Regions from separate parts of the Priestia megaterium genome, predicted to be linked through region 1. Evidence: riboswitches for the same ligand, from Rfam matches in the RefSeq annotation. Region 1 holds a riboswitch; each other region holds the start of a gene.
The links. A riboswitch is a leader RNA that binds a small molecule or an ion and turns the genes downstream of it on or off. The one in region 1 is predicted to bind S-adenosylmethionine.

Region 1 (7,748 bases):
GGCAATGGAAAAAATAATCATAATAACAAAAATCATTAAGACTGTCCCATATTTGTAAAAAAAGTCGAAAACGCTTATTTTTCTCTTTGGTTTCGCTACAGGTTCTGTTACATACTCCGCACTCATCCTTTTACTCCTCCTGCTGTATAATAAAATAATTTTTCACTAGTTGCTTCTTCTTTGGATAATTCTTTCACGATTTTCCCGTTGTACATAACATAAATTCGATCCGCTACCCCTAGCAGCTCCTCGAATTCACAGGTTGCATAAACAACGCCTTTTTGCTGTGACACAAGCCCTGTAATTAAGTCGAATATCTCTCGCTTAGAGCCCACATCAACCCCTTTAGTTGGCTCATCGAACAACAGTACGTCAGAATCCGTAACAAGCCATTTTCCGATTGCTACTTTCTGCTGATTTCCACCGCTTAACGTTCCAACTGACTGCTCGATAGAATGAGACTTTACGCCAACTTGCCCAGTCGTTTTCTGCGCTTTTTCTTTGATCTTTCCTCGCTTTAGAAACGAATAATTTGTAAAGCGGGACAGACTTGGCAAAACTAAGTTATCGGCAATCGATTCATGAACAAAAATTCCTTCTTTTCTTCGTTCTTCAGGAACAAGAGAAAGACCTTGTGCAATATAATAATACGGCTGCTTATTCAACTTTAGTTTCTTGCCTTTTAACCGAACGCTGCCGCTGACATATTGCTCTAAACCAAATAGACTTCGGCAAAGCTCCGTTTTCCCTGCTCCTACAAGCCCTGCAATACCGACTACCTCTCCTTCTTTTACATGAAAAGAGATATTCGAAAGGCGCCCTGGAAGGGATAATGCTTCTACATGTAAAAGTTCGTTTCCAACTTCTACTGATTTTTTGACCCACTGTTTTACAGAAGACGTTCCTAACATGAGCGTAATCACGTCTTCAATTGATGTATGTGAAGTTTCTTTTGTAGCTACATAGCGTCCGTCCTTTAAAACCGTTAAGCGGTCGCAAATATCAACCACTTCTTGAAGGCGATGTGAAATATAAATAATGCCTACTCCGCTTTTCTTCAGCTCTCTCATCACAGAAAACAATTGTTTCGTCTCTTCCACACTAAGAGGTGCGGTTGGTTCATCCAAAATTAAATAATCAACATTCTGTACAATTGCACGTGCAATAAGCACCTGCTGTTTTTCTGATAGAGTTAGATCAACAACATTTTTTTTAACGGATAAAGAAGAACCAAGTAAAGAAAGAGCTTCTTCCGCTTTCTTATAAATAGATTTCCAGTTTACAAATGTCTTACTTTTCTTAGAAACCTGCACGTCTAACACAATGTTTTCAGCTACTGATAGCGAAGGAATCAGCGCTACATCGACTTCTTGGTGTACAATGCCGATGCCGTGGCTCTTCGCTTCTTTAGGAGAAGAAATAGAGATTTCTCCTCCGTCTTTGTAAATCTTTCCTTCGTACTCGTCGTAAGCTCCGCACAATATTTTCATCAACGTACTTTTACCGGCACCATTGGCTCCCAATAAAGCATGAATTTCCCCTTTTTGAACAGTAAAATCAACTTTGTTCAGCGCTTGAAAAGAACCAAAGTTTTTTGTAATGTTCTTCATTGAAAGCTCGTTCGTCATGTCTGTCCCTCCACTTCTACTCTTTTTTACCCCATTCTTCTACGTACTGACTAAGCTGGTCCATATTAATCGTTTGATTAGGCAAGTCAGTTTGTTTGACTAAAACCGGATCAAAGGAATAATAACGAGGGATCTCTTGACCGGAAATCTTTTTAAGAAGCAGATCAACCTGCTTTTCTCCTACTGAAGCTGGGTTTACAGCAGCTGACGCTTTCCACGGGCTGTTTTTTGCCTGCATCATTTGCAGGTCTTCATCAGATAAGTCCACTCCATATACCTTAATCTCATCTCGTCCTGCTTCTTTAATCGCTCTTGTGACTCCTTTTGCAAATTCGTCCCAAGGTGCCCAAACGGCTGCAATGTCTCCTTTATTTGGATACTGCTTTAATACAGCCGCCATTTTATTTTGAGTGTCTAGAGAGGTGTTGTCTGTTGCGCTTCCAAACGTGGCAATTTGTTTTACATCTGGATAGCGATTCATCATAATTTTATAAATGCTGTCGCGTTTTTCCATCGGTGCAAAGCCTCCAACAAACGCATATACAATATTTCCTTTTCCGTTAATGTCCTGCATCATTTGCTTCAGCCCCTGGAGCGCAAGCATATAATCATCTTGGTCAATCGTTGTAACGCCTTCTACCTTTAATTCTACGTCTGTTGCAATAACGGGAATCCCTTTTGCAATCGCGCGCTTCACGCCAGGTTCAAGGGTTTCAGCCCGGCCGTGGTCAATCATAATACCGTCAACATTTTGGTTAATAGCCGTGTCTAAATACGCCGCCATTTTAGATTGATCATTATTAGAATCAGAAACGGATAGCTGTACTCCTGCTTTTTTAGCCGCTTTTGTCACACCTGTTATGTACTGAGCAGCGTGAGTGCCTGATGTAAATTCAGAAATAAGCGCAATTTTTGTATCTTTCGTAATCTTTTTTCCTTCTTGCTGTACAGGCTTAGCAGAAGCCGCTTGCTGCGCTGGAGCTGCCTGTGCTTTCTCGTTTAGACTTGGCTGTTCTTTCGTGCAGGCAGCCAGCGCAAAAACTAGAAGCACGAGCAAAGTAAGTGGCCACAGCATTTTTTTACTCTTTTTCATGGTGTTCCTCCTATTAAACTTATTATTCATATAAAAATAGTTAGTTTTATAATAATCCAAAGAATACCCCGCTTTTAGATGTAAAAGCGGGGTGATCATGACCTATGCTTTACAAGTAGTTGTTATGCGTAAATAGGTACCCATCCTTCAGTTGTCACGAAAATTCGCACAGCGACTACTTTACGATCTTCCATTAGTGTAAAGTAATGAAGAATGTTTTCTGGTACTGAAATTAAATCGCCCGGCTCTAATTCAACATCAAAAAATTCACCGTCTTTTCCTTGAATAACAAAGATTCCATGACCGCTTACGATAAAGCGAACTTCGTCATCTGTATGAATATGCTTGCGCTGAAAGTTTTTTAACAATTCATCAATGTTTGGTGTAGATTCCGATAACGAGATAACATCTTGAGCTTTATAGCCGCGGCGTTCAGAAATATCTTTAATATTCTCACCAAAAGCGTTTAAAATTTCTGTTTTTTCTTCATCAGTTAAATCATATTTTTCACGAAGATTTTCTGGAAGTTTTGTAATATCCCAGTTTTCATAAATAACTTCATTGTTTGCCAGAAAAACTGATACTTCCTCTTGAGTTTCAATTCTTTTATTATTTACATGTAAGCGAATTTGCGCCATTTTTATTTCCTCCTTTTATAAATGCACCTTTGGCTTAATGCCTTTAAGTGATAGTAATTTCACATGGTAGCTAAATAGAAATTCATAGGCTTCTAGCGCTTTTTTTGTTTCAAACGCATTTTTTCCCCATACCGTAATCCCGTGGTTACGAATTAAAATCGCGCCTTGATCGCCTTTTATATGGTGAGAAAATTCTTCTGCTAGTGTCGGAATATCCGCGTAATTCGGAATAATCGGAACAGTAATTTCCGCATCTTCCTCCCAAATACCCAGTGCCTTAATAATTTCTTGACCTTTGAATGAAATAAACCCTTCATCTCCGTACAGTTCAGAGATCACGTTGTTGTCGATTGTATGTACATGAAGGCTGCACCCAGCATTCGTTGACTCGTAAATCTTAACGTGTAAAAGCGTTTCAGCAGAAGGCTTTAAATGCGTTTCTTCTGCAGGCTTCCCGTATTGATCAACTAACAAAAAGTCTTCATTTGTGCGTTTTCTTTTATCTTTTCCACTTGCTGATACAAAGAAAGTTGTCGGATTTTGATCCACTTTAATCGCTAAGTTTCCGCTTGTACCGAAGAACCAATCGCGCTCTGCCAACTCATCTTTTATATCTGCAAGCTCGTGTAATCTTTGCTGAGCCATAATACTCATGCTTTCACCTCTTCTGTTAATTCTTGTAAATGGTGAATCACATCATAAAAAGTAGAAAAAGGACGATACGGTAGAGATAGCTCTTCGCATTTTTTAATTAAAAAGTCACGCGCAATGACAGTGTCAGCTAATTTGGCAGCCTGCAAATCTGTAATTGAATCGCCAATAACAACCGTATGATCTCTTTCATCTGCAAGATGGCGAATAATCGTTGGCTTACAGCAGCCGCAGTCATTTGTACACTGTTTATCACATGTATGAGGCCACGTAATGGAAATATGCTCACCGGAAAAATCAGATCCGTTGCAGTAGAGCATTTCCTCTGCAACTCGATTTCCCAAAAGCGGTTTTACAAAAAAGTCAATTCCTCCGCTTACAATATAAAGCGGAATATGATGCTCTTTTGTATAGGCAATAAAATCATCAAATCCATCTCGAATAGCAGACGTCTCTAAAATATAAGAAATAATATCTTCCTTTAATTCCACGGGAAGCAAGGCAAACATTTGCCCTACTCCTTCTTGAATGGAGACGCGCTGTGCTAGCACGTCGTCTTTAATACTTTCCCACTCCGGAGGAGCAAATTGTTTCATAATAGCAATAATGTTATCGCTATTTGTGATTGTTCCATCAAAGTCACAAAAGATTTTTAACGATGTCATGCTTTCACCTCTACTGTTCCCCATAGTTGCAAAGCTTTTTGCAACTCTTTTGATTCTTCCGCTTTTTCGGCTAGTGTTTGATGAGAGAGTACTGCATCTATCGCCGCACGGAATGCTTTTCCTCCTCCGATAGCGCCGTCTGGATGACCGTGAACTCCGCCTCCTGCATTAATAATGCTGTCGATTCCAAAGTCCTTCACAAGCTGCGGTACCATTCCAGGATGAATTCCTGCTGAAGGAACCGGGAAAGTCTGCTTATATTTGTACACAGGACGCGTTAATTCGTAGGCAATGCCTGTCGTATCTTCAAGAGAAAGCGCTACGGTTCCGTATGGTGATGGAAACAGTGAGAAATCCGCTCCGGCTAAGCGCAATAGTTTTCCAAGCAGTAATGAATTTGAAAAACCGTAAAACTCTGATGGCGTAAGCGCTCCGCTAACAGCTGGGTGTGCCATAATCGGCAAGTTAATTTCATCATCTTCTCGAAGTGCCTGCAGTACGTCTAACCCGTAAGCAAATACGTTGAATAAAAGAACATCGGCTCCTAGCTCAGCTGCTTTTCTCGCTTTTTCTTTTAATTCAAACGTTCGTCCCGTTAAATTAACAGCATACAGCGTGCGGTGTCCCGTTTTTTCGTATACGTCATTCAGTACTTTTTTTCCTTCTGTAACGCGAGTTTCAAAAGGTGTTCGTTCACTATCAAACAAAATCTCGTCGTCTTTAACCAAATCCACTCCGCCAAGCGCTTGCTCACGCAGCTGAGTTGTTAAGTACGTCATGTCTCTTCCAATCACGCCTTTAAAAATACTCATCACAAGCGGACGGTCATAAACGCCTAGTTTCTCTCGTATACCTTCTATTCCAAAGCGCGGTCCTGGGAATTCAGCTAATAATTCATCAGGAAAATCCAAGTCTAATAATTTCACTTTTCCATCAAGTGATAGTTTTCCGAAAACCGTAACTAAAATAGCCGGTAAATCTCTTGAAAAGTTGGCAGTTGGATAAGCAATTTTGACAATAGCCTGCTTAACCTCTCCGCCTAAATATCCGTTAACACGTTCGCAGTCTTGAAGCTCAGTTACGGATACGACGCGCCCTTTATGCTTTTGAAGCTGCTGTTGATCTAAAAGCGGCAGATCTGTCCATGAGCCGACGGTTAGTCCTAAAGCAATTCCTTCCGCTTTTTTATGAAAATTTCCTTTATTGTCATGTAGTAAGTAGCTTGCAACGATTTCACTCATTATGCTAAAAACTCCCTTGCTGTTTAATATCGTTAATAAAAAAAACCTCTTCTGTGATTAAGAAGAGGCTTTCGTTGCTCTTCTTATCTCTCAGCTGCTGCTGCAAGAATTAGCACCGTGCTTAACATGCGTTAAGTCGGTTGCCGGGCTTCATCGGGCTAGTCCCTCCACCTACTCTTAATAAGAAAGTTGCTATTTATTTAAATTGAATTCGTAGATTATATACTAAATAAAAAATACCGCTAGGATTTATCGGTTATTAATCTCGTTAACTTCTTACATATTAAGCCAACTCAAAAAGGATTGTCAATGCGTTTTTAAAATAAATTTAATTTTTTTATTCGAGATACAGCTTCTCTCATGCGCTCTTCATCCGTCAGCAGTCCTACGCGCACATAGCCTTCACCATATGTTCCGAAGCCTACTCCAGGTGCCACTACAACGTGGGCTTTTTCAAGAAGTAAATCTGAAAATTGTTCAGAAGTATATCCTTTAGGAACTTTTAGCCATGCAAAAAAGGAACCCGCTGGAGATGTAACGTCCCAACCAATTTCTTGAAGCCCTTGAATAAAGGTATTGCGTCTAGATTCATAGCGCTTAACTAAATCATTCACACATTGTTGAGATTCTAACAGAGCTGCCGCTGCTGCCTCTTGAACCGCCCCAAAGAGGCTGACATACATATGATCTTGAAGAAGATTAATAGCTTCTACTACACTTTCATTTCCTACAGCAAATCCAACTCGCCATCCCGCCATGTTATACGTTTTAGAAAGAGTATAAATTTCAATTCCCGTCTCTTTTGCACCAGGAGTCTGTAAAAAGCTGATTGGCTTTTTACCATCAAATCCAATGGCTCCGTAGGCAAAGTCGTGTACCACACAAATATCGTGCTTGGCAGCAAACGCCACGGTGTCTTCAAAAAATTCTGCCGTTGCCACTGCACCGGTAGGATTATTCGGATAGTTTAAAAACATGAGCTTTGCCTGTTCTTTAGCACGTTCACCTATCTTTTCGTATACGGGCAGAAAATGATTTTCAGCCGTGAGCGGCATCACTTCCATCTTTGCTTTTGCAAGCTCTACTCCAGACCAGTAATCAGGATATCCAGGATCCGGAACCAGCACCGTATCTCCAGGGTTTAATAAGCACTGCGGGATTTCAACAAGTCCACCCTTCCCGCCAAACAAAATAGCTACTTCTTTTTCAGGATCCACATCAACGCCATATTCTCGTTTATAAAAAGTCGCAACGGCCTCTTTCAAAAACTGGTGCCCCCGAAATGGAGAATATTTATGATGCATAGGATTAGCACTTGCTTTTTGCAGTGTTTCTACAATATGTGAAGGAGTAGGCTGATCAGGATTGCCCTGCCCTAAGTTAATAACGTCGTGCCCTTGGGCCATTACTTTTCCTACCTTGCCTACAAGTGATGCAAAAAATTGTTTTGGTAAACTTTTTAATAGTTCCGATTGCTCAAATTGTTTCATCATCGCACACCTTCTCAAAAAATTCTTGAAATTCTAGTCACAAATAATATATTGTAATACTCAACTTGTAAAGTCATTTTTTTCAACTACTACAAAAAGGACGGATGATAAAGTGAGTGTAAAAATCACGTGTTTGCAGCTTGATATTGCGTTTGGAAACCCAACTAAAAACCGAAAATATATTCAACAAAAAATGACGGAAGCTCTGAAAGAAAACCCTGACATCCTTGTGCTTCCTGAGCTATGGGATACAGCTTATGATTTGACGCGGCTAGACGAAATTGCCGATGATGAAGGACAGCAGGCCAAGCAATTAATCTCTCAATTTGCTAAAACGAACGA
Region 2 (7,748 bases), 2.3 Mb from region 1:
TCAACCCAAGCGTACTTGCTGCTACTTTATTGTAGCCTACTGCTAGAAGACGAAAACCAAAAATCGTTCGATAAAAGAAGATATAAAAAGCAATAGCTGCTAAAAAAGCAAAATAGACAAGCGGTGACTGCCCGGAAACAATGTCGCCGATTATAGGTATGTCTTTAATTAAAGGAATATCCCATGTACCTATCCCGTGCATGTTTTTATCGTAATAGGCACCTTTTGTATGAAAAATAGTCCGGAGTAAAAATGTCGTTAAGCCCAGTGCTAAAAAATTAATAGACACCCCAACGACAATTTCATTTGCTTTAAACATCACGACCATCATTCCAAAAAGCAAAGCAAAAAGTAAGCTTGCTCCAGCCGCAATCACGATCGCAAAAAAGACATTATGAGTATAATAGTTGCCCGCAATCCCGCTAAAAGCTCCAATCAAAATTAGACCTTCTAGCCCTACATTAAATATGCCTACGCGCGCGCAAAGCATTCCGCCTAGCGCCGCTAATAAAATCGGTGCAACCATTCGCAGCGTTGCATTTAACAGTGACCAATCAAGCAGCTCCACGAATATCAGCTCCTTTCTTTTTGGCTTTCCACCACTGCTTTGTAAATTTCGCTGAGATAAATAGAATAAGAACAGCTTGCATAATACTCGCAATTTCTAACGGAATTTCTGTATTACGCTCTAGCCCCATCGCTCCTGTTTGCAAAGCGGCAAGTAAAAGAGACGTAAAAACAATGCCGATTGGATTTGAATTTGCTAACAGAGCAGCCATCACTCCAGTCCATGCATATCCAGGAACGGTGAGCGCACCGTCTACAAATCGGTACTGTGAACCAAGCACTTCAAATCCTCCTGCTAATCCAGCCAAGCTTCCGCTAATAAACATGCTAAACAGCATGACTTTTACCTGATGAATGCCTCCATACGCTCCGAACAACGGATTTTTCCCGGATGCGTTTACTTCATAGCCAAACACAGAGTAGCGAAGCACCGTCCATAGCAGCAGCGCACCCACTAGAGCAATGATAAATCCGACATGAAGAGGCATTCCTTGAAACACTTTTCCAAGCCATGCTGATTGCTCAATCATAGGCGTCTGAGCGAGAGCAGCTGAGCCTGTTTTATCTTGAAAAGGGTGACCTGCTAAATAACTTGCAAATAAAACAGCGATATAATTTAATAAAAGGGTCGAAATGACAAGCTGAATTTTAAACGCGGCTTCCATCCATCCTGCTAAAACGGAAAGCAATCCCCCTGCCACAACAGCAGCGGCAATGGCTGCTATCAGCTTGACTATCCCTGGAGCCGGCAGGTAATAAGCAACAATCGCTGCACTAATCGCTCCAACGACCATTTGTCCTTCTCCCCCTAAATTAAACACACCTGCTCTAAAAGCAAATCCCACACCTAATGCAATTAACAGAATAGGCGTAGCGCGAGCCAGCGTAGTGGTGAAGAAATAAAAATTACCAAACGCTCCATTCCAGAGCTCTGTATATGTTTGGAAAACCGAACCACCTGTTAAGGAGATAATAATGCCTCCTATCGCTAAGCCAAAAATGACCGCAATAATCGGTTGGATTAATGATTTAAGAAGTTTCTGCAACTGTATCACCTTCTACCGTTCCTCCTGCCATTAATATGCTTAGTTTCTCTTCCGTCGCTTCTTCTCTTGTAAGCTCTCCGACAATACTGCCTTCGTACATCACTAAAATTCGATCTGATAGTGAGATAATCTCCGACAGCTCAGACGATACAAGTAAAATAGCAGAGCCATTATTCCTTTTTTGAATCAAGGCATCATGAATACGTTCCATTGCCCCAATATCCACTCCTCGCGTTGGTTCGGCAGCAAGTAGAAAAGAGGTGTTTTGGCCAAGCTCTCTTGCAACAATTAATTTTTGCAGATTTCCCCCAGACAGTTCTCCTGCTTTTTGCTTAGATGAAGTGGCTTTAATCGAAAATTCATTTATCCGTTCCTCCACGCTCGACTTGAATATCTTTCTTTTCAGCCAGCCCATCTTCGAGTAAGAAGCTTTATACTGATAGCCCATCAGCGCATTTTCCTCGATCGTATCGTCTTTAGAGGCTCCCCACATATAGCGGTCTTCTGGAATATGAGCAATTCCTGCCTCTCTTCTTTCACGCACAGATCGCCCTGTAAGATCTTCATCTCCAAGTTTGATACTTCCGGTGTCTGTTTCTACTAATCCAGCAATTGCTTGAAGCAGCTCTGACTGCCCATTTCCTGAAACCCCTGCAATACCGACAATTTCGCCTGCAGAAACGTGAAGAGACACATTTTGCAATACGTTTTTTTGTCCTTTTCCTTTTAAAAAGAGATTTTGTACGCTTAAATGAGAAGTGCTTTGTGATGGCACTCTTGCAGGACGCTCTTTTAATTCTCTCCCTACCATTAGTCTCGCTAAATGGTGAGCATTGGTATCTTCTTTACTTGTGACGCCGGCTACTTTACCATTTCGAAGAACTGTAATTCGGTCCGCTACTTCCATCACTTCTTGCAGCTTATGTGTAATAATAATGATGCTTTTTCCTTGAGAAGCCAAAAACCGGATTGTTTTTAATAGTTCCTTTACTTCATGAGGAGTAAGAACGGCGGTAGGCTCGTCTAAAATAATAATTTCTGCTCCTTGATACAGCACTTTTAAAATTTCAATCTTTTGCTGTTCCCCAATTGAGCAATGCTTTACTTTTTTATGAACATCCACTGAAATTTGATAAGTTTGGGTTAATTGCCGTACATCTGCTTTCGCCTGCTTTCTGTTGAAAAAGAGACCTTTCTTTGGCTCATGCCCCAAGACAATATTTTCAGCCACTGAAAAATGAGGAAAAACCATAAAATGCTGATGCACCATGCCTATTCCGTTTTTAATCGCATCCGCAGGAGATGAAAACGAAACAGGTTTCCCGTGCAGCTGAACACTTCCTGAACTCGGCTTTTCCATTCCGTAAAGCATCCTCATCAACGTTGTTTTACCAGCACCGTTTTCTCCGACCAGCGCGTGAACCTCCCCTTTTTTCAGCGTAAAAGACACGTTATCGTTTGCTAAAAATGAACCGTATTTCTTCGTCAAATTCGTTAACTGCAACAGCTCACTCATTCCATTCATTGCTCCTTTCCCTTTAGGTTTTTTTCAAAAATAAGAAAGAGAAGCCAGCCTTACTCGACTTCTCTTCTCAACTCACTTTGCTAACGGATCTTTTACCACTGTTTTTCCATCAATAATCGAATCTTTAATTTCTTTTAATTGATCAATTACATCTTGTCCTACAAAGTCATTAAGAGGTGTCTTGCTGTCTTGAGTCACATACGTTAACCCAACACCTTTTTCTTTTAAGCCGTATGTCACTACGCCCGATTTAAATTTGTCATTTGCTAGTGCTTCTACCGTTTCATAAGCAGCCGCATCAGATCCTTTTAACTGCGATAAAATGATATGCTCAGGATCTACTTCCGTACGGTCAATATCTTGGCCTGCCGTATAAAAACCTTTTTCTTTTGCTGCTTCAAATACACCCAAGTCGCCTACAGCTGATGCTCCAGCGATAAAATCAGCGCCTTTTGAAGCCTGTAAAATAGCAAGTTCTTTTGCTTTAGCTGGATCAGAGAAGCTTCCAACATAGTTTACTAAAAACTCTGCTTTTGGATTTGTTGATTCTAGTCCTTCTTTAAAGCTTACCGTCCATTTTTTTAATAATGGAATATCATCAGCTGCAACCATTCCTACTTTATTCGTTTTCGTAATCAATCCTGCGGCTGCTCCTAATAAATATGAAGCTTCTTGTTCACGGAATACAACGCTTCTTACATTTGGTAAATCAACCACTGTATCAATAATCGCAAATTGACGCTGCGGATTTTCTTGAGCTACTTTTTTCAACGCATCTTCGGATTCAAAAGAAGATGTAATAATCAAGTCATAATTTTCTGCTACGGCAGCACGCAAATTACTTTCAATGGCTGCTTGATCTGTAGATTCAATTGTCTTTACATCAATGTTATACTTCTTCCCAGCTCGTTTTGCTCCCTCATCCATTTGCTGAAAAAACGGGTTAACTCCAATCTTTTCAGGCAAAACAAGAGCAATTCGCTTCTTTCCTTTCTCTTCACTTCCACTGCTTTTTGTGCTTTTTGACTGACAGCCAGTTACGAGTAGTACAAGCGCAACTGCTAAAATAAGAAATCTCTTCATTTAACTTACTCCCCCTATAATATAAAAAAAGCTCTTCCTTTATATAAAGGAAGAGCTCGTTAACCAAACGTCTCTTCCTCATCTTCAAGAACATACTGTTCTTAAGGATTTGGCACCATTCTGTCATAGACAGCGGTTGCCGGGTTTCACAGGGCCAGTCCCTCCACCTCTCTTGATAAGGAAAACAATAGCTATTTGTTTTATGTAATATAGTCAATATTAATAGTTTTTTAATAATTGTCAATATTATTTTTCTTTTTCATACAAAAAAACTTTAAAAACAGATAGGATTATATGGTTTTAGTCTACTAAAATAGAAGTTAAAGCCTTTACCTCATTTCTTGAATCATTCTATACTTCTTCACAAAGCGCTTATACTGAATTTGTTGACTGTCGAAAGGATTTAGTGGTAGCAAATAAATTCTATTATGCTTCTTCGGTTAATGTGTTATTAATTGAAACCACTTTACCAATAATGTTAGACTTTTCCTTAGCGATATTATTAAGAGGTGTTAATGTTGAAATTAATGAAAGAATTATCTGGCATAGCCATTGGGCTTATTATCGCTTTAGCCGTTTCAAAAATATTTTTTGATACCCCGACCAACATTGGAATCGTAGTTATTTTTATTACGAGTATGGTCGTAACAGGGGTAGCAAGAGCAAAACTAAGATGAGATAATCTAACAAAAAAACACCACCTTTTATTCGCAAGGTGGTGTTTTCTTTTAATGATTTTAGTATGTAGTAATTCTAAGTGAAGGCCTTTACCCTTCTCCATCAATCATCGTATACTTCCTTGCAAAGCGCTTGTAGTAAATTTGCTCATCCTCTTGCCCATCGTTAAAAACAAGTCGGTTATGATCAATATCTTTTTCTTTTAACACATAGCCTTTTTCATTCATCAGTTGAATATATTCATCTAAATGTCCTTTTTTCACCATATAGTGAAGAGCATCATCTGAATCCGTAGTCTCTGCTACACCTTGACTTCCCACCTCTAACTTGAATACAGCTGTTGCTGTTTGAATCGGACGGTAATCGCCAAACACTCTTTCCCAATTTAATAGCAGCAGCGCGCCGAAAATTATGATACATCCTCCAGCCGCTACGGTTAGTAAAAATCGTTTTGACACACCTTTCTCTCCTTTACATTTACATTCTTTTTCTTCTATTTAACACAACAGATTGCCCTAAACTTGTTTTTACGCCAAGTCCTAGATACACGGCAGCACCTAAAGCAATTGAAATACAAGATGTGCTAATCGCAAGTGAAGATGCAGACAGCTTATTTTCTAAAAAATAGTGAGAAGTATAATTGCCGATAATCACAGCGGCTGACATCACACTTACTAATAAAACAGGAGTCAACGCGGCTTTTCCTAGTGATTGAACTCGGTAAGAAATGGATTTTTCAATTAAATAAAAGTTATAGATAACCGATACACCATATCCTCCGTACGTCGCGACAACAGGTCCAATTTCTTTTAAGCTTGAAACCAACAGTACGTTTAATACTATCTTCACAACAATACCTAAACCCAAGCCAAAAATTAATTTCTTTTGCTGATTAATTCCTTGAAGAATCGCGGCTGTTACGGTAAAAAGAGCAAATAAAATGGCAGCAGGCGCATACCATTGTAAAACAACTCCACCGATTTCAGGACTGTTTTTCGCTCCAAAAATCATCATATATACCGGCTTACCCAATAAACAAAGCCCTACCGCAGCAGGAAGAGTAAAAAACAACAGCAGCTGCAGCGTTTTTGTAATCTTTCCTTTTACTTCCCGTAAATTTCTTTGCACAAAAGAAGATGTAATGCCCGGAATTAGCGACATGCTGAAGGCAGTCGCTAACGATACCGGCACCATCACCAAAATTTGCGCTAATCCAATGACGGAGTTAATCGTTTCAGCCTTAGCTTGTCCATATCCTATTGATTGAAAAAGCATGTTAATCGTAAACGTATCAATATTTTGATAGATAGGAATAGCTAAACCAACTAATACAAACGGAACAGCGTACGTCACAAGCTCTTTGAACATTAAAGAGAACGGAACGAATTTATTATTCTTTCCGCTGTTCACTTCTTTTATAATCAACCGCTTGCGCTTCAAATAAACCGCTCCAAGAATCCCAATTCCCCCTACGCCTCCAATAAACGCTCCAAACGTACCGATTCCAACAGCTTTTGTCATTGTGCTATGAAAAAGGTGAATAACAGCGTATGCTCCTACTAAAATGAACAACACTCGCACTATTTGTTCAATAATTGTACTTAGCGCGGACGGTCCCATAGACTGGTTACCTTGAAAGTAGCCTCGTAATAGACTCATAGGCGGGATAATAATTAAAGCAAAGCTTACCATTCGGATGACGTACACTACGTCTTTTTGACTATTTCCTGAGGAATCTTTTCCGTTAATAACTAGTTCAGCGAGCCACGGTGCCATCGTATAGAGGACTAAGAAACCTATTATGCCCGTTATCGTCATTAATAGAAGTCCTGCTTTTAACAGATCTTGTCCCGCACGGTAGTTTCCAAGACCGTTATATTTCGATACATACTTAGAAACAGCAAGCGGAAGACCCATTGTCGAAAAGCTTAGCATCAATGTATATGGACCGTATGCATACTTATAAAGTGCATAACCTGACGTTCCCACTAAGGCTGTGAAAGGAATAATATAAATAAAGCCTAAAATCTTTGTTAACAAAGAAGACGCTGTTAATAAAAGCGTACCTCTCATCAAATTTTTTTCCATACATCAAAACTCCAGCAATAAATATTATATTTTTAACAAATACTTGATTTATTGTATCATAATTACAATTATTATCCAGTTTTTTATAAAGCATTAGAACCTTCTTCATATTGCGTTTTTTTACCTAATAAAGGAATATAAACCACTCTTTTCACCTATGATAAATGAATCGTTTTTTGCTTTTTGCTTTACCTGACGTTTACATTCTAAAAGACGTGTTACATTATATATATATCAGTTACCAACTCAACTAAGACTCCTTGACTATTCTGGCCTACCTTCTCTTTTAGGTAGACTGAGGTTGCTAAATCGTTATATATAGGAGGAAAAAATCATGAAAATGAAACAACGACTATCAAAAGCGGCTGCTGCTGCGACGATTACAGGAATTGCTGCGTTTGGATTTGCTCCTGTCGCTCAGCTTGATACACCAGCACATGCAGCTACATCTCAAGAAACAAGCAGTCAAAGTCAAACAGCTGTAAAGAACATTAACGAAATTTATAACGCCGCAGTAAAAGGTGAAGTACCACGATTAACAGCAGACTTTAAAATTGGCAAAACCCTGCGTCAAGACGTTCGCGATCAGTTCGGTCCGCCGCCTGAAGGTTCATCAAATAGCTTTGACTACTATCATGCGGAAATGGGCCATCCTGGGTATGCATTCGGCTATGACCAAAATAACGTCATCAATGAAATTCGCTATTTTGGTACGAATGTAGAGCGTCAAACAAACTTAGGGTCCATCACGCAAGCTAACT
Region 3 (7,748 bases), 1.6 Mb from region 1:
AAGCGCGCGGCGCATTAAAAACATTAGCGGACGAAGAAGGCTATGAAACATTTGTTATTCCAGATGATGTAGGCGGCCGTTATTCAGTATTAACAGCAGTTGGCTTATTGCCAATTGCCGCTGCAGGTCTTGATATCGAACAAATGATGAAAGGGGCAGCTGATGCTCAAGAAGCATTTTCATCATCAGAGCTAGAAGAAAACGCAGCTTATCAATATGCTGTAGCTCGTAATGTTCTTTATAATAAAGGAAAAACAATTGAAATGCTGATTAACTATGAGCCAGCTCTTCAATACTTTGCTGAGTGGTGGAAACAGTTATTTGGTGAAAGTGAAGGAAAAGACCAAAAAGGTATTTACCCTTCATCTGCTAACTTCTCAACGGATCTTCATTCTTTAGGTCAATATGTACAAGAAGGTCGTCGTGATATTTTTGAAACAATTGTACAAGTTCAAGATTCTCGTCATGAGCTAACAATTGAAGAAGATGCAGCGGACTTAGATGGACTAAATTACTTAGCTGGGGAAACAGTTGACTTTGTAAATAAAAAAGCGTTCCAAGGTACAATGCTTGCTCACACAGACGGAGGCGTTCCAAACTTAGTTGTAAACATTCCGGCGCTAGATGAGTATACATTTGGATATGTTGTATACTTCTTCGAAAAAGCATGCGCAATCAGCGGCTATTTACTAGGAGTAAATCCGTTCGATCAGCCTGGAGTAGAAGCATATAAAGTAAATATGTTTGCTCTTCTTGGAAAACCTGGTTTTGAAGAGAAAAAAGCAGAATTAGAAAAGCGTTTGAAATAAATAAAAAGTTCACCTTCTTGTTAGAAGGTGAACTTTTTTGCTTTTGAGATAAAGGATAAAAAGCTGGAAAAAGGACATGTTAAAACAGAGGAGGGATAAGATGATTGAATTATCTTCAAGATTAGACGGCACATTATTCAAGCTTTATGAATTGGAAAAAACGCTTAAGCCGCTTGGGTATAACATTGGAGGAAATTGGGATTATGATCATGGTTCATTCGACTATAAGATGAATGATGAAGTCGGCTATCAGTTTTTACGTATCCCGTTTACAGCTACGAATGGAGAACTGGATTCTAAAGGAACAACCGTACAGATTGGTACGCCATTTTTACTTTCACATAAGTATCAAATTGGCTTAGATGACAATGTTCACAATGGAAACATGGGTGCTTCATTTAATCAGTTTGCAGAACCCCAAGACCCAGACGCTTCATTTCCAGAAAAGTATATCAGTTTAGGAGAAGAGCTAATTAGAGAGGCAGAAGAGGCGCTGCTTCAATAATTGAAAGGATTATTCTTTTCTTAAACTCTCTAATTTCTTTACAAAAATATGTTCGTACATGACTTGACTAATCAACTCGTTTGTTTTAATCATTTCATTTACCCCCAAATTTTGCGCATTTTGAATATGCTTTTTTGTTAACAGTTCAACGATGCTGTAAATAGAAGGGTTCAATCCTTGCAGAGCGACTAGCGTAACAATCGTATTCATGTCTGCATATTCTTCTGTCTTATGCTGATCCGCAGTAATCAGCACTTTTTTTGCGTACCGAGCATTGGCAAGTTCTAATACTTCATAGTGAGAGGGACTTCCTTTAATAAAATGAACGCGATCACAGATCATGGGATTTTTAGTCAGAGAGTCGTCGATAAGAACAATGTCTTCTTTATGAAATGCGTCGCGATAAGACTCTAGCACGAGTTTGGCGCGCTCATTCCACCCCACAACGATGAAGTGATCTTTTCCATAAAACTTTAAATTTCCTTCCAGATAAGCGCTCTCAGCGGAAACAGCAATTTTAGAAAGCGTGACAAAATAAGTAGTAATAAATCCCGTTCCAATGAGGACTAAAATAATTGCAGCTAACCTTCCAATCGTAGTGGTGGGAGCAAAATCACCGTACCCTATAGTAGAGATTGTAATAATAACCCACCAAATTCCTTCAAACACATTCCCAAACGTTTGCGGCTCTAGGAAATGTATAAGCATGCCGAAAAGTAAAACAAGGCAGCCGATAATAAAAAGAAGCCGCACTAAAATAGAACGACGAAAAAGTCGAAATAATAGCCATTCCATCATAAAAATACCTCCAGTGATTAGTCATAGCCACAGTATGACCATTTTTCACTGAAGGTATAAGATATCTTTATCTTTTTACTTCGTAATATTCAATCCATTCTTTGTCTGGACCATAGAAAAATAAGTATCTTGCTCCATTTGGCAAAGTTACAATGTTTTCTTCCACAAATGAAACGCCTGCTGATTTTAAACGCTCAAACTCCTCTTCAATTCCATCTACTGCCAGCGCAAAATGATGAACTTTACCTTCATTAGGTAAGCTTGAGTTATACCCTTGAATTAACTCTACGATTACATTGCCTTCTAAACCTAGAAAAGCTAGCTTCAAAGACGGATCGGTATGTGGTAGTGTTTCGATGAGCTCTAATCCCACCTTTTGTGTATAGAACTCAATAGATTTTTCTATATCCTTTACTTGAACGCCTACATGTTCAAATTTTAAAATTGCCATATGCATCACCCGTATCTATAGTATGTAAAAACTATGAAATATATTAAAGAGAAAGGATATAGAAGTCAAGATAGGGCTGCTTATTAGGAAAGGGCTCTTAAATCATATTTTTGCTGGAGTGAATAGGGTAGAGGCTTCCATCAAGCGCAAACGAAATTTTGCCTGTTTCTTCAGATACAACTAAAATTAATGCATCCGATTTTTCTGACATTCCAATGGCTGCACGGTGACGTGTTCCCAATTTTTTGTTCGTTGAAATAATAGACGAGAGAGGTAAAACATTAGCAGCCGAAATAAGCTGATTATTTCTAATTAGGACAGCTCCGTCATGTAAGGGTGTCCCTGGATAGAACAGTGTCTCAACTAGCGTAGCGCTGACAGGAGCTTGAATAGGCATTCCTTTTTGAATAAGAGGATCAACATTTTGTTCCCGTTCAATGACAATTAAAGCGCCGTGACGTTTCTCAGAGAGGTTATGAATAGCTAGGGACAGAGCAGCGTATTCAAATGTATAAGGCGATAAGTAATGACGCAAGTAATAAGAGGCGGCCGTAGCTTGAACATCTTGAAATAACCTTCTCATCTCCTCAAAATCACATAGGATACAATGATCACTCGTGTCTAAATGTTTAATTAAATTAGAGGCTTCAGTTGAAATCTGCTGTAAATATGTTCGTACATTATTTTTAATTGTATCGTCTAATTGAAAGGGTTGTCTCTCCATCTTATATAGCTCCTATCTGTCAGTCAGTGTTATCTGTAATGTGTGCTAATGTGGGTGAATTATCCGTAAAGCTTATAAATCCGCTATTAATTTTATAGAGAGATTTTGCGTTTTATTTAGCAAGAGAACATCAAAAGTTGGAGAAAAAAGAAAGCGTTTTATAAACTGATATGTTCACATTTGGGTCAAATTTACATATGTTGTTTTAAATAAAAGTATAGATATTTCTGTGAATTTAAAGTATAGTTTTCTTATCGGATATATGATTTTTAATGTTGACAAATATTCTAAATATGCTAAAATTTTTAAAAAATGCTTATCAAGAGTGGTGGAGGGATCTGGCCCGTTGAACCCCGGCAACCTGCTTAGCAAGGTGCTAATTCCAGCAAAGTGTGTATCATTTTGAAAGATAAGGTGAAAATTTATTGCCTACCCAGTCTTTCAATACGGAAGACTTTTTATTTTGATATAGCGCAAGCGATAATTTGAGAAGGGAAACCAATGACTGTAAACCCCGACTTAAAACAAATTTTTGAACACGCCGAAGTAAAGTAAGAATTAAATAGTTTCGCTGACTAGACACACTAGAGGCGGTTTTATCCAATTCTAGTGGGTAAAACCGTCTTTTTTTATTGGATAACGCGGATAACTAAGAATTGGAGTGGAGAAAATGGCAGACTTATATACGTACGAAAACTGGAGCGATACATTTCCAGAGTTCGACAGTAAAGATGAAACAAAAGGAGCCCTTTCAGCATTGCAGTGGGCGTATGATACCTACGGAGATTCAATTATTTATGCGTCAAGCTTTGGGATCGAAGGAATCGTGTTAATTGATTTAATTTCAAAAGTGAAAAAAGACGCTGAAATTGTCTTTTTAGATACAGGCGTTCATTTTAAAGAAACATATGAAGTGATTGATGCAATTAAAGAACGCTTCCCTGATTTACGTATTCATATGAAAAAGCCGGATTTAACTCTTGCAGAACAAGCTGAAAAACATGGAGATGAGCTTTGGAAGAGTCAGCCTAACTTATGCTGTCAAATTCGAAAAATCATTCCGCTAAGAGAATCCCTTGCTCCTTATGATGCGTGGATTTCTGGTTTGAGACGCGAGCAGTCTGAGTCTCGTGCCAACACGAATTATTTTAATAAAGATGAGAAATTCAAGAAGGTGAAAGTTTGTCCGTTAATTCATTGGTCATGGAAAGAAATTTGGCGCTATGTGTATAAGCATGATTTGCCGTACAACAAACTTCATGATCAAGGCTACCCAAGTATCGGCTGTGAGCCCTGTACCGCACCTGCCTATAATGTAGACGATTTACGTTCAGGAAGATGGGCAGGTACACAAAAAGTTGAGTGCGGATTACACGAATCTTAAATACGAAAGAGCTGAATAAATGATGCTTTTATATGTTGCCTTTATCATTGCGCTTTTTTTTGCAATGAATATTGGGGCAAGCGGTGCAGCAGCTGCTATGGGCGTTTCATACGGCTCCGGTGCAATTAAAAAGCGAAGAGTGGCCCTGTTCATCTGTGCTGTAGGAATTGTGCTCGGAGCTGTTACCGGAGGCGGTGAGGTGGTAAAAACCATCAGTTCAGGTATCATACCTGAAAAACTGCTGTCAGTAGAATTAGTTATTATCATTCTGGCTGCTGCAACGCTGTCACTCTTTTTCGCGAATTTGATTGGTATCCCTCTATCAACAAGTGAAGTAACAGTTGGCTCAGTTGTTGGAGTAGGAGTAGCTTATCAATCTCTGTATGTAGAAAAACTTTTAATTGTCATGTCTTTTTGGATTATTGTTCCGCTAGTTTCATTTGTCATTGCTTTTTTGATTGGGAAAGTGATAAAACGCAGAGCGCATAAAAAAGAAGCAGAGGGAAAGTGGAAAAGAGTTTTAACGATTTTAGTTATAGCGACGGGATTCTTTGAAGCCTTCTCAGCTGGAATGAATAATGTGGCAAATGCTGTCGGTCCTCTAGTAGGAGCTGGGTTAATGGATGCTACAACGGGTGTCATAGCAGGAGGATTGGCGGTGGCACTCGGAGCTCTTTTACTAGGAGGCCGAGTTATTGAAACAAACGGAAAAAAAATTACTCGCTATTCTGTAGGGGAAGGCTGCATTATTTCAGGTACTGGTGCTTCTCTTGTTACAGCAGCTTCACTGTTTGGTTTGCCAGTACCGCTTACACAGGTCACTACGTCTTCTATTATTGGGATAGGCGCAGCGAAAACGGGATTTACGAAAGAACAGCGCGAAGTGGTCATTCAAATGTTAAAGGTTTGGGTGGTATCCCCTGTATTTTCACTCGTAATCTCATATGTTCTTGTGAAATTAGTACTTGAAAGCGACTTATATTCATTTGTGGTGCTAGCTAGTGGCTGCATTGCCACAGCAGGTGTTCTAAGCTTAGCTAGAACGACTAGAAGAAAAAGAGCAAGCTTGCAGTCGGAAAAAGAAAAAATGACTGCGTGATTCAATTGCTTTTTATTATATTGTGTTAATTACTTAAGGAGGATTTTACAAAATGACAACAATTCAAGCACACGGTGGAGAATTAATTAATTTATATCAACCAACATATGACTACACTTCACTAACAAAAGAAATTGAAGTAGACAACATGGCTCTAAGTGATTTAGAACTAATTGGGATTGGTGCTTACAGCCCAATTACGGGGTTTTTAGGAGAAAAAGATTATCAATCAGTTGTTGAAAATATGCGTCTAGCAGATGGAACTGTATGGAGTATTCCTATTACTCTTCCCGTAACAGAAGAGCAGGCTAAAGAATTAAACATTGGCGACAAAGTAAAACTAGTTCAAAGCGGTGTGACATATGGTGTTTTAGAAGTTTCTGAAGTATATACGCCAAATAAAGAAAAAGAAGCGGAAAATGTGTACCGCACAGCAGAACTTGCCCACCCTGGTGTGAAGAAAATGATGGAACGCCCAAATGTATATGTAGCAGGTCCAATCGTACTTGTAGAACGTACACCTAAAACGCGTTTTGAAAAGTATTACCTAGATCCAACTGAAACAAGAGCAGCATTTGAAGAGCGCGGTTGGAAAACGGTTGTTGGATTCCAAACTCGTAACCCTGTTCACCGTGCGCATGAGTATATTCAAAAAACAGCATTAGAAATTGTAGACGGCCTGTTTTTAAATCCACTTGTAGGAGAAACAAAGTCAGATGATATCCCAGCAGATATCCGTATGGAAAGTTATGAAGTACTTTTAGAGAACTATTATCCTAGCGATCGTGTAGCTTTGGCAGTTTTCCCTGCTGCAATGCGCTATGCTGGACCTAGAGAAGCTATTTTCCATGCAATGGTTCGAAAAAACTTTGGATGCACGCATTTCATTGTAGGCCGTGACCACGCTGGTGTTGGTGACTACTACGGAACATATGATGCACAAAAAATCTTCAGTAACTTTACGGCAGATGAATTAGGAATTACACCTTTATTTTTTGAACACAGCTTCTACTGCAAGAAGTGTGAAGCGATGGCATCAACGAAAACATGCCCTCACAGCAAGGAAGATCATATGATTCTATCTGGTACCAAGGTACGTGAAATGCTTCGTAACGGAGAAGTGCCACCAAGCACATTCAGCCGTAAAGAAGTAATTGAAGTGTTAATTAAGGGATTAGCAAAACAAAAAGTATCTTCAAAATAAGGAGCGGTTGAAGTGAGTAAATCAACAAACATTACGTGGCATGATGCTGGAATTACAAAACAGGAAAGACGCGAGCAAAATAATCATCACAGTTTTGTATTATGGTTTACGGGCCTTTCGGGTTCAGGTAAATCTACCGTAGCAAACGCAGTGGCAAAAGCGCTTTTTGATAAAAATATTCGCAATTATGTATTAGATGGTGACAATGTTCGTTTTGGCTTAAACAAGAATTTAGGGTTTTCTGCTGAAGATCGTACAGAAAATATTCGCCGTATCGGTGAGGTTTCTAAGCTGTTCGTAGACAGCGGTCAAGTGGTACTAACAGCATTTATCTCTCCATTCCAAGAAGATCGCGCTCAAGTGCGTGAGATCTTAGAGGGGAATGAATTTTTGGAAGTATACGTAGAGTGTCCGTTAGAAGAATGTGAAAAAAGAGATCCAAAAGGCCTTTACAAAAAAGCAAGAAGCGGAGAAATCCGTGATTTTACAGGAATTGATTCTCCCTATGAGTCACCTGCTAATCCTGAAGTAACAATTAATACAAGCACACAGTCTGTAGAAGAATGTGTACAAACTGTTATTGAATATTTATCTAACCGAAAATTCATCTAAATGACAGCGGACTTTGTCCGCTGTTCTAATTCAAATTAAAATTTGGGAGCGCTGCGGAGACGTGGAAATGATGGAAGGGTGAAAGGCATTCATGGGGAAAGTATATCTAGTCGGTGCAGGACCAGGAGATCCAGATTTAATTACATTAAAAGGGTTGAAAGC
Region 4 (7,748 bases), 1.6 Mb from region 1:
TAGTAAAAAACGATATACCTATATCTTTTTAATTATTCTCATTTTATTCTCATTACAATCTTATAACAAATGAAAACTTATAGCAACCTTTTGACCCAAAAGGTTTTAAACCATTATGTACGTTTTTTAAGACTAAATCCACTCATAAAAAAGTTGCCTTAAAAGACTCGATAGAGCCTTCTAAGACAAGCTTTTTACCCGCTTTATTTACTTAGTGCGTGTGGCTAGTCAGTTCTGAAACACACTCTTGGACAAGCGTAACGGACTGACTCATCGCTGCGCCTCCGCCAAATGCCGCTGATACTCCGCATGCTTCTAAAATTTCTTGCTCAGTTGCACCTTGATCAATGCAGCCTTTTGTATGATAAATCATACAGTACTCGTCTTGAGCTACTACGCTGATTCCTAGCGCGATTAACTGCTTTTCTTTTTTAGAAAGAGAACCTTCTCCAAAACATGCTTCAGTAAACGCATTAAACGTTTTTGTTACTTCCGGCAATTTTTCGCTAAATTTCCCAACACCCATTTTATAATCATGAAGTGCTTGCTCAGTTGAATGACGTGCTTCTTGCTGCATAACGTCAGCTCCCATCATCAGTAAAGTTTTCACGGTTAGTATGCGTGAGAAAAATAAGAGTTATTCGTTTTGATGCATACAAAAAAGCACTTGCCCAGAGTGGGCAAGCGCTTTTCTTCTATTATTTATTTACCGGCAATACTCCGCCTTTGTATTTTTCTTTAATGTAGTCTTGAATTTCTTTAGAGTGAAGAACTTTTACTAAAGCTTTCACTGTATCTTTATTTTCGTCACCTTTGTGAACCGTAATGATGTTTGCATATGGGTTATTTTCTTTGCTTTCCACTGCGATTGGATCTTTTACTGGATCTAAACCAGCATCGATAGCATAGTTAGCATTGATAACAACAGCGTCACCTTCATTGTTTTTGTACATTTGAGGTAACAATCCGCCTTCAACATCGGCTTTAAATTTTAAATTCTTAGGGTTTTCTACAATATCTTTAATTTGTGCGTCTGTTTTCTTTACGCCTGGTTTTAATTTGATCACGCCAGCTTTTTCAAAAATCGATAAAATACGTCCTTGCTCTGCTACTGCATCACGCATAATAACTGTGCCGTTTTTCGGAAGATCTTTTAAGCTTTTGTATTTTTTAGAGTAGATACCAATTGGTTCAATGTGAATGGCACCGGCACTTACGAAATCATACCCTTTTTCACCTTTATGATCTTTTAGCACTGAATTCATATAAGGAACGTGCTGGAAGTAGTTTGCATCAATTTCATTGTTTGCAAGAGCTGTGTTCGGTAAGATGTAATCTTGGAATTTTTTAATCTCTAAATCAATTCCTTGTTTTTCCAAAATAGGTTTTGCTTGTTCTAAAATTTCAGCATGAGGCGTATTAGATGCACCCACGACAATTTTTTTTTCATCTTTTGATCCATTGTTAGATCCACACGCCGCTAATCCTACTACTAGCGCAGATGTTAATGCTAAAGCTGAAAGCCATTTTTTCATAATAAATAATCCTCCCTTTATCTTTTATCAATTTTTGCAGTAATCGCATCTCCAATAAGTTGGATAATAAATACAATAATCAAAATTAAGATCGTAGCGGCTAGCGTTACGTCATTATGGCTGCGCTGGAATCCTTCTAAATATGCAAGGTTTCCAAGACCTCCAGCTCCAATCACACCCGCCATTGCCGTATAGCCGACTAACGCAATGGTTGTTACTGTCAAACCGGAAATCAAAGCTGGCAGCGATTCAGGTAACAGCACTTTAAAGATAATAGTGCTTGTTGTGGCTCCCATTGATTTAGCAGCTTCAATAACACCTTTATCAATTTCACGCAGACCAATTTCTACAAGACGCGCATAAAATGGTGCTGCTCCAACAATTAAAGCCGGTAACGCTGCATTAGCGCCTAAAATACTTCCTACCAATGCTTTGGTAAATGGAATCAGTAAAACAATTAAAATAATGAATGGAATGGAACGAAAGATATTTACAACCGCCGACACAATGGCATATAAAGGTTTGTTTTGCCAAAGCTGTCCTTTGGACGTTAAAAATAAAAGCAAGCCCAATAAAATACCTAGAACAAATGTGGCTACAACTGAAATAGCCGTCATATATAGTGTTTCATTTGTCGCTTGAATAAAATCATCTAAAATAACGTTTGGAAATAGTTTCTCAAGCATTTGTCATTACCTCCACTTCTACCTGCTGCTCATGAATGTATGCAATGACTTTTTTAACTTCTGTTAATTCTCCGTCTAAATGAACGAACAACGTCCCGTATGAACCTGTTTGTGTATGAGAAATCTTTCCTTGCAAAATATTAATCGTTACATCAAACTGTTTTAAAATCGTTGTAATGAGCGGTTGCTCTGCTTTTCCGCCAACAAACGTCAGCTGAATAATTTGCCCGCTTGGATACAGCTCTTTTACTTGTTCAATCGTTTCAAACGTTTCCTCTGGTTCAGAAATCTGTTGAACGAATCGTTTTGTAATCGGCTGCTTAGGTTTTCTGAATACTTCTAGCACTTGTCCTTCTTCTACTACTGCCCCATTTTCCATAACGGCTACTCGATGACAAATTTTACGAATGACGTGCATTTCATGAGTAATCAATACAATGGTTAACCCTAGCTTCTCATTAATATCTACTAACAGATCTAAAATAGAATCTGTGGTTTGAGGATCAAGCGCTGATGTTGCTTCATCACAAAGCAATACTTTTGGATTGTTCGCTAGCGCTCGAGCAATCCCAACACGCTGCTTTTGTCCGCCGCTAAGCTGTGATGGATAAGCATCTTCACGCCCTTCAAGCCCGACTAGCTTAATAAGTTCGTCTACTCGTTTCATTCTTTTTTCTTTTGAAATCCCTGCTATTTCTAACGGAAAGGCAATATTTTCTCGTACCGTACGCGACCACAAGATATTAAAGTGCTGAAATACCATACTAATTTCTTGTCTAGCTTTTCTGAGTTTTCCGCCTTTAATTTTTCCAATATCATTACCTGCTACTTCGACCGTTCCTGTCGTTGGTGTTTCTAATCCGTTTAGCAAGCGAATCAAAGAACTTTTCCCCGCTCCGCTATAACCAATAATTCCGTAAATTTCACCTTGGTTAACGGTTAGATTCACATTATCAACAGCTGTTACTTGACCGCTTTTGGCCTGATAAATTTTTGTAACGTCTGTTAATGTAATCATATTTCTTCACCTTCTTTAATAAAAACTTAATTATGTTAGGTTGCCCTATAGGATGAAAAAGCCGTAAAACAATTTTCCCCATTAAAAAAGCCTCTCTGCGCATGACAGAAAGGCTCGATATTTAATCCTTTCTCTCATCTTTCAAAGCGCATAGCTTTGCAGGAATTGGCACCATTTCAGTTAGTCTGACGGTTGCCGGGTTTCACAGGGCTCAGTCCCTCCACCTCTCTTGATAAGAGTTCGCAACAATTATTTTGTTTTTGGGAAATATTCATTCATTTATGAACATTCATGAGTGTGATTTTAGCATGTGTCAGATAGGCTGTCAACAGATTTTGTTCTTGGGATAATATCCCAAGATTTCAACAGCCCCAACGGTTCGCTCTCTTTCCATTTCTTCATTTTAAACAAACGTTTGATTATCGAAGCTCCTCGAGTACGTGCTCGATGGAATGAAACGCGTAGAGTTTTTTTACCATTTCACCATTTTCCACTTCAATCAAACAAGGTACGCTTTCAATAGAAAATAATTCTGCTTTTGAAGGCATATAATTTAAATTGCTCATTCCGATGGTTACATCCGGCAGCATCGCTTCTGCCACGGTTAACATTTTTTTTGCCAGCTGACATGTCCCGCAAAAAGGCGTATGGAAAAAGATAAAGGCTCTTTCTCCTTCTTTTAACTGATCATCCAGCTGTTTTTCGCTCCATTCTTGCATGTTGCTCATTCCTTTTATGTTAAAAATTCTGCATTAACATCGATATTGGCACTCAGCAATACTGTTGCTATGTGATGTCTAGGGGCGGCAGCAACTTCTCGGTACATTTTATCAATATATAGATGCTCTGCTTCCGGAAGCTCTCGTTTAAATTGTTTTCTCAGCTTATTCCCTGAATCATCAGAGTCAACGAGTATGTATACCTCTTTGTTAAACGTACAGTCAATAATTTCATCCAGCTTTGATAAACTAATCGTACCGTTTGTACAAATAATTTCAATTGGTTCTCGAATGATATCTTGAATACGCTTTTTATCTGACTTTCCTTCGACAATAATTACTTTTTCAATTTCAATTAGCCCCATTTTCATCACCCATAATCGTCAGTTGTATAGTAACATCATTTCTTTATGCTATACAATATTCGTTAATGTATCACAGTTCACCTGTTTTTTAAAAGAAATTTGCAAGAAAGAACTCTTTTAAAAGGCAGTTTAGGCCATATTATCTCTATAAAACAAGAAAAACAGCGGCAGTTGCCACTGTTTAGCACCATCCTGCTTCTTCATCGCAGTCTGTATATTTTTGCGTTTCACCTTGTTTTTGTACGTCCGCGTATTGATAGAACTTATTATTTTCTTGCGAATATCCTTCTTCAAAGCGGTATTCATTGCCGCTTGTTCCGTAGCTAACTTCACCAATTGGCTGCTTATCAACGTATAATTTCATACCGCCGTCATGAAATTTAGCTGTAACGCGATCTGTAACGTCCATTTTTTGTTTTTCAAACATAAAAAGACACTCCTTTAGCTTGTTTACTAATAGAGTGTCCAGTCAAAAACTTTTCATAAAGACAATTTATGGAGGAATATTATCCTTCGTTTGTCATTTCTTCGTATTGCTCTGCTGTCATCAGCTTGTCTACTTGAGAAGCATCAGATGGTTTGATTGTAATCATCCATGCTTCTTCGTATGGAGATTCATTAACAAGTTCAGGACTATCGCCTAAGTTGTCGTTTACTGCTACAACTTCACCGCTAATTGGTGCGTAAAGCTCAGAAACTGTTTTTACTGATTCAACGCTACCAAACGGCTCGTCAGCTTCTACTGTTGCTCCTACTTCTGGCAGTTCAACGAATACGATGTCTCCAAGCTCAGCTTGAGCGAAATGTGTAATACCTACGCGGACAACGTCTCCTTCTGTTTTTACCCATTCATGCTCTTCAGAATAACGCAAATCTTTTGGTGTACTCATCTTAATCCCTCCAAAATATGTATCGTAATTTGTTTATATAAAAAGCGCCTTCAACGTGGAGAACACTTTCTACAACCTAAAATAACTTCCTATTAACAGTGTAACGTAAAAGGTAAAAATTTTCTATTTGAAAACTTACTTCCACACGTCCTCAAACTGCTCTTCTTTGAAACCAAGCGTTACTTTTTGTCCATCTGTTAGCAGCGGACGCTTAATTAACATGCCATCTGACGCAAGAATAGACAGAAGTTCGTCTTCACTCGCACTGCTTACTTTATCTTTAAGACCTAACTCGCGATATTTTTTACCGCTTGTATTAAAGAATTTTTTTAATTCTAGGCCGCTGTTCTGATAGTAAGCTTGCAGCTGCTCTTTTGTTGGCGGATTTTCTACAATATGAATTTCTTCATATGCTACTCCGTTATCATCGAGCCACTTCTTTGCTTTTCGGCACGTACCGCACTTTGGATATGAATAAAAAAATAATGACATTTCGTCAACCACCCTTTATTTTAAGCTTTTTTCGTATTTTAACACATCCTTTATCATTTACCTAGATAGAGGCTTCTTAAACAAAAAGGAGCTCGCAAAACGAGCTCCTTTTTCCTTAAACTGTGAACTTCTCTACTTCTAGAAGCGTTTTTGCAACCTCGCGCTTTACGCTAATTACATTGATTGGTGTATAGCGAGTTAATTTGCGAAGAGACGAAAGCATGACTCTAAGCGTATCACCTTGTTCAACGCCAATTAACGTTTCTTTTGCATCTGCTTCGATTCGATTAAATGCTTCTTGGCAGAATACTTGCGTGTATTTTAATTTTAAGCTGTTTTGATCTACTCCTGTTTTGGAAATGGCTTTTTCAGTACGTAAAACAGTAGATTCCATTGCATATACGTTACTAATCATATCAGAAATATTAACGAGAATTTCTTGTTCTTTTTCTAATTCTTTGCCATACTTTTGTGCAGCTAATCCCAAAAGCAAGAGCGCAATTTTCTTCCCGTTTTGCACAAGCATTTTTTCTTGATCTAACGGCTCATTTCCTACTTCCTGCGGCATAAGCATCATCAATTCTTCTTGAAGCGTTTGTGCTTTTTGAAGCAGTGGAAGCTCTCCTTTTAACGCTTTGCGTAAATATGTGCCTGGTACTAAAAGACGGTTAATCTCATTTGTTCCCTCAAAAATACGATTAATGCGAGAATCGCGATACAGACGCTCAATTTCATACTCGCTCATAAAACCGTAGCCTCCATGAAGCTGCACGCCTTCATCTACAATGTAGTCAAGAGCTTCCGTGGCAAACACTTTATTTAATGAACATTCGATAGCATATTCAGCAATGGAAGCAGCAATTTGTTTTCCGTCTTTTTGCTGTTCTTCTGAAAGCTGGCCCATATGGTCTTCAAAAAGTCCTACCGTACGATATACGGAGCTTTCAGTTGCATACAATTTAGAAGCCATTGTGGCTAACTTTTCTTGTGTTAATGAGAATTTAGCAATTGGCGTTTTAAACTGCTGACGCTGGTTAACGTATTGAGACGTAATTTCTAACGCACGTTTCCCTGCTCCAACTGCTCCAACTCCAAGCTTATAGCGCCCAATATTTAAAATGTTAAAGGCAATCACATGGCCTTTTCCAATTTCACCTAGCACGTTTTCTTTTGGAACAAGCGCATCTTCAAGAATCAACGTTCTGGTTGATGAGCTTTTGATTCCCATTTTCTTCTCTTCCGGGCCAACCGAAACGCCTGGAAATTCGCGCTCAACGATAAAAGCAGAAAATTTATCGCCGTCAATTTTTGCGTACACCACGAATACATCAGCAAATCCAGCATTCGTAATCCACTGCTTTTCTCCATTTAACACATAGTGTGTACCTTCTGCGTTAAGGCGAGCTGTTGTTCGAGCACCGAGAGCATCCGAACCAGAACCCGGTTCAGTCAGCGCATAAGCCGCTATTTTTTCCCCTACCGCTAAAGCAGGTAAATATGCTTGTTTTTGCTCTTCTGTTCCAAATAAGACGATTGGCAATGACCCAATTCCTACATGAGCACCATGAGTGATGGAAAATCCGCCTGCTCGAGACATTTTTTCAGCAATTAAAGCCGAGGTAATCTTATCTAAACCAAGCCCACCGTATTCTTCCGGTACATCTGCACCAAGCAAGCCTAATTCACCAGCTTGTTTTAATAGCTTTACAGAACGGTCAAACTCATGCTTTTCTAAATATTCCACTTGCGGAAGGACTTCGTTTTCTACAAATTCATCTGTCGTCTTGGCAATCATCTTTTGTTCAGATGTATAATCCTCCGGTGTGTAGACGCGGCTTGCATCGCCTTCTTCAATTAAAAAACTTCCACCTTTAATCATTTGTTTTGTTTTATTTGACATGTTCATATCCCCCTTTGAAATGATTATGCTAACAATTCAAATACACCAGCAGCTCCCATTCCTCCACCAATACACATGGTGACAATTCCAAACTGCTCATTTCGACGCTGCATTTCGTGCATTAAGCTAAGAGTCAGCTTAGC

Region 2: it holds a riboswitch for S-adenosylmethionine, as region 1 does, so the genes downstream of both, CEQ83_RS18325 (BMP family lipoprotein) here and mtnW (2,3-diketo-5-methylthiopentyl-1-phosphate enolase) in region 1, are expected to answer to the same signal.
Region 3: it holds a riboswitch for S-adenosylmethionine, as region 1 does, so the genes downstream of both, CEQ83_RS23965 (phosphoadenylyl-sulfate reductase) here and mtnW (2,3-diketo-5-methylthiopentyl-1-phosphate enolase) in region 1, are expected to answer to the same signal.
Region 4: it holds a riboswitch for S-adenosylmethionine, as region 1 does, so the genes downstream of both, CEQ83_RS24310 (methionine ABC transporter ATP-binding protein) here and mtnW (2,3-diketo-5-methylthiopentyl-1-phosphate enolase) in region 1, are expected to answer to the same signal.

What each region holds. Positions count from the first base shown of each region.
Region 1 covers NZ_CP023317.1:1,259,472-1,267,219, reverse strand. Annotated here, with positions in the region: gene CEQ83_RS06350 (ABC transporter permease) at 1-126, opposite strand, end outside; gene CEQ83_RS06345 (sugar ABC transporter ATP-binding protein) at 123-1,628, opposite strand; gene CEQ83_RS06340 (sugar ABC transporter substrate-binding protein) at 1,645-2,721, opposite strand; gene CEQ83_RS06335 (cupin domain-containing protein) at 2,844-3,359, opposite strand; gene CEQ83_RS06330 (methylthioribulose 1-phosphate dehydratase) at 3,375-4,013, opposite strand; gene CEQ83_RS06325 (2-hydroxy-3-keto-5-methylthiopentenyl-1-phosphate phosphatase) at 4,010-4,675, opposite strand; gene mtnW (2,3-diketo-5-methylthiopentyl-1-phosphate enolase) at 4,672-5,916, opposite strand; SAM riboswitch class I at 5,997-6,103, opposite strand; gene CEQ83_RS06315 (pyridoxal phosphate-dependent aminotransferase) at 6,234-7,406, opposite strand; gene CEQ83_RS06310 (carbon-nitrogen family hydrolase) at 7,519-7,748, shown strand, end outside.
Region 2 covers NZ_CP023317.1:3,565,115-3,572,862, forward strand. Annotated here, with positions in the region: gene CEQ83_RS18310 (ABC transporter permease) at 1-568, opposite strand, end outside; gene CEQ83_RS18315 (ABC transporter permease) at 555-1,622, opposite strand; gene CEQ83_RS18320 (ABC transporter ATP-binding protein) at 1,597-3,129, opposite strand; gene CEQ83_RS18325 (BMP family lipoprotein) at 3,211-4,221, opposite strand; SAM riboswitch class I at 4,297-4,403, opposite strand; gene CEQ83_RS18330 (hypothetical protein) at 4,737-4,898, shown strand; gene CEQ83_RS18335 (hypothetical protein) at 4,989-5,357, opposite strand; gene CEQ83_RS18340 (putative polysaccharide biosynthesis protein) at 5,377-6,987, opposite strand; gene CEQ83_RS18345 (YjgB family protein) at 7,322-7,748, shown strand, end outside.
Region 3 covers NZ_CP023317.1:4,670,370-4,678,117, reverse strand. Annotated here, with positions in the region: gene CEQ83_RS23990 (glucose-6-phosphate isomerase) at 1-809, shown strand, start outside; gene CEQ83_RS23985 (YugN-like family protein) at 910-1,314, shown strand; gene CEQ83_RS23980 (potassium channel family protein) at 1,324-2,112, opposite strand; gene CEQ83_RS23975 (VOC family protein) at 2,180-2,563, opposite strand; gene cdaS (sporulation-specific diadenylate cyclase CdaS) at 2,661-3,287, opposite strand; SAM riboswitch class I at 3,601-3,703, shown strand; gene CEQ83_RS23965 (phosphoadenylyl-sulfate reductase) at 3,958-4,671, shown strand; gene CEQ83_RS23960 (sulfate permease) at 4,691-5,770, shown strand; gene sat (sulfate adenylyltransferase) at 5,823-6,974, shown strand; gene cysC (adenylyl-sulfate kinase) at 6,987-7,586, shown strand; gene cobA (uroporphyrinogen-III C-methyltransferase) at 7,678-7,748, shown strand, end outside.
Region 4 covers NZ_CP023317.1:4,729,398-4,737,145, forward strand. Annotated here, with positions in the region: gene CEQ83_RS24295 (carboxymuconolactone decarboxylase family protein) at 212-577, opposite strand; gene CEQ83_RS24300 (MetQ/NlpA family ABC transporter substrate-binding protein) at 699-1,535, opposite strand; gene CEQ83_RS24305 (methionine ABC transporter permease) at 1,553-2,221, opposite strand; gene CEQ83_RS24310 (methionine ABC transporter ATP-binding protein) at 2,214-3,239, opposite strand; SAM riboswitch class I at 3,371-3,478, opposite strand; gene CEQ83_RS24315 (thioredoxin family protein) at 3,659-3,958, opposite strand; gene CEQ83_RS24320 (toprim domain-containing protein) at 3,973-4,323, opposite strand; gene CEQ83_RS24325 (YusG family protein) at 4,505-4,750, opposite strand; gene gcvH (glycine cleavage system protein GcvH) at 4,830-5,213, opposite strand; gene CEQ83_RS24335 (arsenate reductase family protein) at 5,349-5,705, opposite strand; gene CEQ83_RS24340 (acyl-CoA dehydrogenase family protein) at 5,821-7,605, opposite strand; gene CEQ83_RS24345 (acetyl-CoA C-acetyltransferase) at 7,629-7,748, opposite strand, start outside.